DNA from 2 places in the Shewanella avicenniae genome. Region 2 is predicted to be linked to the other one. Evidence: riboswitches for the same ligand, from Rfam matches in the RefSeq annotation. Region 2 holds a riboswitch; the other holds the start of a gene.
What was found. Region 2 has a riboswitch for lysine ahead of JYB87_RS13695 (Na+/H+ antiporter NhaC family protein). Riboswitches for the same ligand answer to the same signal wherever they lie in the genome.
Positions count from the first base shown of each region.

Region 1: it holds a riboswitch for lysine, as region 2 does, so the genes downstream of both, lysC (lysine-sensitive aspartokinase 3) here and JYB87_RS13695 (Na+/H+ antiporter NhaC family protein) in region 2, are expected to answer to the same signal.

Region 1 is NZ_CP071503.1:3,481,699-3,485,085, forward strand. Features, by position in the region: gene arcA (two-component system response regulator ArcA) at 1-348, opposite strand, end outside; gene JYB87_RS15410 (DUF3293 domain-containing protein) at 883-1,314, shown strand; lysine riboswitch at 1,406-1,581, shown strand; gene lysC (lysine-sensitive aspartokinase 3) at 1,712-3,064, shown strand; gene fusA (elongation factor G) at 3,387-3,387, opposite strand, start outside.
Region 2 is NZ_CP071503.1:3,082,109-3,085,495, reverse strand. Features, by position in the region: gene JYB87_RS13705 (electron transfer flavoprotein subunit beta/FixA family protein) at 120-872, shown strand; gene JYB87_RS13700 (electron transfer flavoprotein subunit alpha/FixB family protein) at 874-1,797, shown strand; lysine riboswitch at 1,875-2,066, shown strand; gene JYB87_RS13695 (Na+/H+ antiporter NhaC family protein) at 2,142-3,387, shown strand, end outside.

The DNA.
Region 1 (3,387 bases), 400 kb from region 2:
GTTGCGTGCACGAATGGTCAATTCACGTGGGTTGAAAGGCTTAGTGATGTAGTCATCAGCGCCAATTTCCAAGCCCAAGATTTTATCCACTTCGTTGTCACGACCAGTGAGGAAGATCAAGCCAATGTTGTTGATTTCACGCAATTCGCGGGCTAACAACAAACCGTTTTTACCTGGCAAGTTGATATCCATTACTACCAGATTAATTTTGTTCTCTTGTAACGCTTTGTGCATCTCCGCACCGTCGTTTGCTTCTGAAACGACATATCCTTCAGCTTCGAAAATGCTTCTCAGAGTGTTACGGGTAACAGCTTCGTCTTCTACAATAAGAATGTGCGGGTTTTGCATATCATTTACCTAAATAAATCAGTGGATTCTAACCATGAGCTGCGCTCATGCCTGTATCGCTCTGCTAATTCCAATACGTTGAATTTTAATGGCTATTAACCAAAATCAGGTTACACAGTCAGTACTTCATGATTAGTTGAATTTTTGTGTACAACAAAGGTGTACGAAATGTAATAACTCAGATACTCAGTGTGGCATTAAGTTCCAGCTTATTCTTGAATATCCGGTCAAAATTCTTTCTCGTTCAGGAACCGAACAGCTTGGCACGACTCAAGTTGCGCCTAGCAAATATCCTGTTCGGTGGCAATCGAGCAAACTTGTGATCGTTAGCCGATATTGTACTCTTATTGGGCATTTGTTAACAAATGAAATGTTAACAAATTTGCCGCAAAAGCCCATTTTCAAGGGATTTTTAGTTAAATAAGGGACGGTTTGTCCCAAAGATTGATAAAGTTCGTCACATAAGAGAATTACTTTGGATTTTGTTTCGGCTTTGCTAGACTACTGCGAGCTATCTTTAGGAGCCGCTTAAGAATGGACGTAGCGTTCAAACAGCTCTGGCAACATTATCAAAATAGTTGTTTTTTGCTGACTCAATATTTAAATCCCCCGTGCGCATTTGCCATTATTACTGCCAGTAACCCTTTGGGTATTCTCCTTTCCAGCAGTCAAAATCGTTTACGAGACAAACAACTTCAGCAAGATATTCATCAAAGTGGCTGTGCTTATCGCGCCATGATGGGTGCCTCTCCCGATTTACAACATATGGAAAAAAGCTGGGCGGTCTATCTCGATCAAGCCAGTGCACATCAGTTAGCCCATAAGTATCAGCAAAATGCTTTCTACTACGTAGAGAACGGCCACATCCATCTAATCCCTTGCCACAGTAAAGCTGAGCCGGTAACCATGGGTGAATTTAGTCAGTATGTTCGTATCGTTGAAGAGCTGCCAGAGATCTTAGACTAATACCTCTTTTGGCTGGTTTTGCACGAAAACTACACGCCAGCGTTGACAATGTAGCCATAGCACTGTAATTTTCCTTCTCCTTCCTTTGGGAAGAAACAGAAGAGGAGCGTCTACTAGGTAGTGAGTTTGAGGATACCAATTATCCACTGACAACTCATGAGGGAGATAGACGCCGAGGTTAACGTGAGATTGGTAGCGCGTTTACCGGTTGGTTAGGCTGAATCCTAACGACTGTCACCGTATTTTTGGTGGAGAGCTTCTGGTGTGACCATCGCTTTTCCCTTCTTAGGGTGCCTTGTACTAGCACCAGGCTCTTCGAACGAAATTTGTTCGGAGCTGACATGAAATTCAATCCAGTTACAGTTTGTGTATTCTTCCCATGTGGGAGGGTCTGCTAATGTCTTTAGTTGTCGCAAAATTTGGCGGTACTTCCGTCGCTGACTACAGCGCGATGAATCGTTGTGCCGATATTGTGCTAAATAATCCTAACACTCGGGTTGTGGTCGTAAGCGCCTCAAGCGGTGTGACCAACTTACTGGTGGAATTAGCCCAAGCAAACCTCACCGAGGCGCAACGATTAGCACTGTTGAAAAAAATTGCGCAAATCCAGTATGCCATCGTGGATTGCCTAGCCCGTCCTGACGATGTTAGCGCGGCGATAGATCGTTTACTGAGCAAGGTTGACGTATTGAGTCAACAGTTCCAAGCCGATCCAAACAAAGCCACTGCCGATGAATTGTTATCACTCGGTGAGCAGTGTTCATCACAGTTGTTTGCCGCGGTGATCAGAGAACGTGGCGTAGTGTCATCAGCCTTTGATGTGCGCCAAGTGATGCGTACCGACAGTTTATTTGGTCGTGCAGAACCGCAAATTGCTGAGCTGAAAGCACTTGCCACAGAAAAACTGCAGCCATTGCTCGCCAGCCAAATTATCGTAACCCAAGGCTTTATTGGTGCCGATGAAGAAGGCCGTACTACTACCTTAGGCCGTGGTGGCTCAGACTACTCTGCGGCCTTGCTCGCTGAAGCGTTAAATGCTGATGCAGTAGAAATTTGGACTGACGTGCCAGGGATTTTCACCACGGATCCACGCTTAGCACCAAATGCTACTGCGATTCCTGAGATCAGCTTTAACGAAGCTGCGGAAATGGCCACCTTTGGTGCGAAAGTGTTGCACCCAGCAACGATTCTGCCTGCAGTCAGACAACAGATTCAGGTGTTTGTCGGTTCTAGCAAAGCGCCAGAATTAGGTGGCACTTGGATTCGCCATCAAGTTGATAATCCGCCAGTTTACCGTGCGGTTGCGTTACGTCGCGACCAAACCTTGTTAAACCTACACAGCTTGCAGATGTTGCACGCTCAAGGCTTCTTGGCACAAACCTTTGCAACCTTAGCCAAACACAAAATCAGTGTGGATTTGATTACCACCTCTGAAGTGAACGTGTCGCTGACGCTGGATAAAACCGGTTCCGACTCTAGCGGTCAAGGTCTGCTGACTGAAGCGCTGCTGCAAGAACTGTCACAACACTGCCGAGTGCGCGTTGAAGATAAGTTGGCGTTGGTGGCAATCATTGGTAACCGTATCGCGACCACAGCTGGCATCTGCCAGAAGGTGTTTACCGTGTTGGCACCGCACAATGTGCGAATGATTTGCCAAGGCGCAAGCCCACACAACTTATGTGTGTTGGTACATGAGTCAGAAGCTGCAGATGTGGTTGCAGCGTTGCACCGCGATTTATTCGAACAGTAAGCTCAAACCCGTTGTTCTCAGTCTTATGGTCGCCGAGCATTGTGGCGGCCATTAGATTGCACAGAATCTGCAAAATCCTCAACATCTTCACAATCAGTGCTGCACTTCCCCTAGTGCGTAGTGGCTGTTATCCCACTATTTTTCGCTGCGTTTTATTCAAGCATCTTACGCTGACCGGCGCATTGCATGTGTTGTTCAACCGCATCGTAGACTCACGTCTGTAATCGCTCGGATTGTATCGGCTGAAAAGTTTCTGCTGCAAAAGCTACAGGCACAAAAAAGCCCGCATTCGCGGGCTTTTCATTAATTAGCGCAGCAACGCT
Region 2 (3,387 bases):
GATTTTTATGTTAAAACATCTGTTTGAATTTGATGTTGACGTAAACGTAAGCTTAAATTAGAGTCTGCCATTGAGAGCAACAGGTCGTGGCTAATACGACAGTAGTGAAGGAATGAGTAATGAAAGTATTGGTAGCGGTAAAACGCGTTGTCGATGCCAACGTCAAGGTCAGAGTCAATGCTGAGCAGACCGATGTCGACACCGCCAATGTCAAAATGGCGCTAAATCCGTTTTGTGAAATCGCAGTAGAGCAAGCGATACGCTTGAAAGAAGCGGGTAAGGCAACCGAAGTGGTGGTGGTCACGGTCGGCCCTGCTGCAGCGCAAGAGCAGCTGCGTACGGCATTAGCACTCGGTGCTGATCGCGCGCTGCACGTGGTGCATGACCAAGCGCTTGAACCTTTATCTATTGCCAAACTGCTGCATGCAGTGCAACAAAAGGAGCAAGCACAGCTGTTGCTGCTTGGTAAACAGTCAATCGACGGGGATAACAACCAAACCGGGCAGATGTTATCCGCGTTAGCTAAGTTGCCTCAAGCGACCTTTGTCTCTGACGTTGAGTTGTTAGATGAGCAGAGCATCGCTGTGACCCGCGAAGTTGATGGTGGTGTTCAGGTATTGAAATTGCCGCTGCCAGCGGTATTGACTGCAGATCTGCGCCTCAATGAACCACGCTACGCCACATTACCCAACATTATGAAGGCGAAGCGTAAGCCGCTAGAAACGACGGATGCCGCCGGTTTAGGTGTCACTCTAAAAGCGCATCAACAGATTATCAGCGTGACGCCGCCAGCGCAGCGTTGTGCCGGTGTGATGGTGGACTCGGTTGAAGCCCTGATTGATAAACTTAAAAACGAAGCGAAGGTGATCTGATATGGCGGTGTTAGTAATTGCAGAACATGATAATGCCCAGCTAAAAGCGGATGTCGCCAAAGCGGTTACCGCAGCCACTCAGCTCGGCCAAGCGGTGCATGTGTTAGTTGCTGGGGCTGATTGCCAAGCGGTCGCCGATGCTGCCGCCAAATTGAGTGGTGTCACGCAAGTGTTGCTGGCCAATCACACGGTTTATCAACATCAATTAGCAGAAAATATCAGTGAGTTGGTGGTCGCTAATGCGGCCGAATATAGCCACATTGTCACCGTCGCCAGTGCATTTGGTAAGGATTTGTTACCTAGAGTGGCCGCGTTACTCGATGTGGCTATGATTTCCGAGATCGTTGCCATTCAAGATAGTGACACCTTTGTACGGCCAATTTATGCAGGCAATGCATTGGCGACAGTCAAAAGTTTGGATGCAGTGAAAGTTGTCTCAATTCGCAGTACTGCGTTTGATGCTGCGAGCGCTGATGGCAGCGCGACTATAACTGCGGTTGAACAAGTGTTTGCGCCGTTGAGCGAGTTTGTCAGTAAAACCGAATTGCAGTCCGAGCGGCCTGAACTTGGCAGCGCCAATGTGGTGGTCGCCGGTGGTCGCGCGCTTGGCAGTGCGGAGAATTTCGGCCTGATAGAGCAACTGGCAGATAGGCTCGGTGGTGCTGTCGGTGCTAGTCGCGCTGCGGTCGATGCAGGCTTTGTGGCGAATGATCTGCAAGTTGGGCAGACCGGTAAAATTGTGGCGCCAGCACTTTATATCGCGGTGGGGATTTCTGGCGCTATCCAGCATCTGGCAGGGATGAAAGACTCCAAAGTGATCGTGGCAATCAACAAAGATCCACAGGCGCCTATCTTCCAAATTGCGGATTACGGTTTAGAGGCAGATCTGTTTGAAGCCTTGCCGAAATTCATAGAAATGATTTAATCTTGCCACTATTGAGAAGGCGGCTGAGGTTTGTCCCTCGGCCGCTTTTTTATTAGGTCGGTTTCTTTAACCTGGAAATCGACAGTAGAGGTGCACGCAGTAAGAGTAATGGCAACGAGGGTGATTCCGTTGACCTGCCATAAAAGGACTGAGTGCCGAAGCAGTTAGAAGTATCAAGTCGACTGCTGGGGCTGTAGCCGAATAGGTGCAGCACTGTCACAGAAAGATGGTTGAGCAATGACTCAGCCCTGTGGAGCGCTACTTAAATTCAGGTGTTTGGCTTTATGCCGTGTACGCCGTTGCTCTGCAAATGCTTTTGAACTTAACAAAAAGAATAACGACGTATGACCATTATCAGTTATGCCGATTCGGCATTGTCTTTACTGCCCCCAGTTATTGCCATCGTATTGGCTATTATCACTCGCAAGGTATTAGTGTCGCTTGGTGTCGGTATCCTCGTGGGGGTTTTACTGCTAACCCAGTGGAATATCAGTAATGCGGGTGTGTATCTGGCGCAGCGCGTTACCGCATTAGTCTGGGATGAAGGCGCAGTGAATAGCTGGAACCTATTCGTACTGGGCTTTTTAGTCTTGCTCGGCATGATCACCGCTTTGATTACCACCAGTGGCGCCGCCCGCGCATTTGCCGATTGGGGCAAACAACATATTCGTAAGCGTCGCGATGCCAAAATGCTCACTATGGTGTTGGGTATCGTGGTGTTTATTGATGATTACTTTAATAGTTTGGTGGTGGGCAGTATCTCGCGGCCACTGACAGACCGCTACTATATCTCGCGTGCGAAGTTAGCTTATTTGCTTGATTCCACCGCGGCACCTGTGTGTGTGATTTCACCTGTGTCCAGTTGGGGGGCGTATATTATCGCGCTCATTGGAGGCATTCTTGCCACTCACGGCATGAGTGATATTGGCCATCTCACCGCATTTATTGAGATGATCCCAATGAACTACTACGCGATTTTTGCGCTGTTGTTGCTGTTTTTTGTGGCCTACTTTGAGTTAGATATTGGCCCAATGCGCCAACATGAACAGGCTGCGCGGCGTGGTGAGTTATACGATGAAACAAAAGGTGTTCCGCCCGGCGCGTCAGTTGAACTGACAGAGGCTGATAGCGGTAATGTGCTGGGCTTGTTCTTGCCAATTGGCGTACTTGTGCTCGCCACACTCTATTTTATGCTGGCGTCTGGTGGCGCGGCGTTGGCTGAAAAACAACTCGAGTTTAGTTTGATTGGCGCGTTTGAATTAACTGACGTGGCATCCTCGCTGTTTTACGGCGCATTATGCGGCTTGGCAATCACCTTAGTGTTGGCGCTGTTGCAAAAATTATCGCTCAAGATGATAGCGAATGCGCTTTGGATTGGTGCCAAATCGATGTTACCGGCAATCTACATCCTGTTGTTTGCTTGGACCATCTCAGGCGTGATTGGCGCGCTTGAAACTGGCAAATATATGGCGAGCCTCGCCAGCGGCAATATTCCATTCGCGCTGCTGCCTGCGGTGCTTTTTGTCTTGGCTGGGTTTACGGCGTTTTCGACCGGTACCAGCTGGGGCACGTTTGGCATTATGCTGCCAA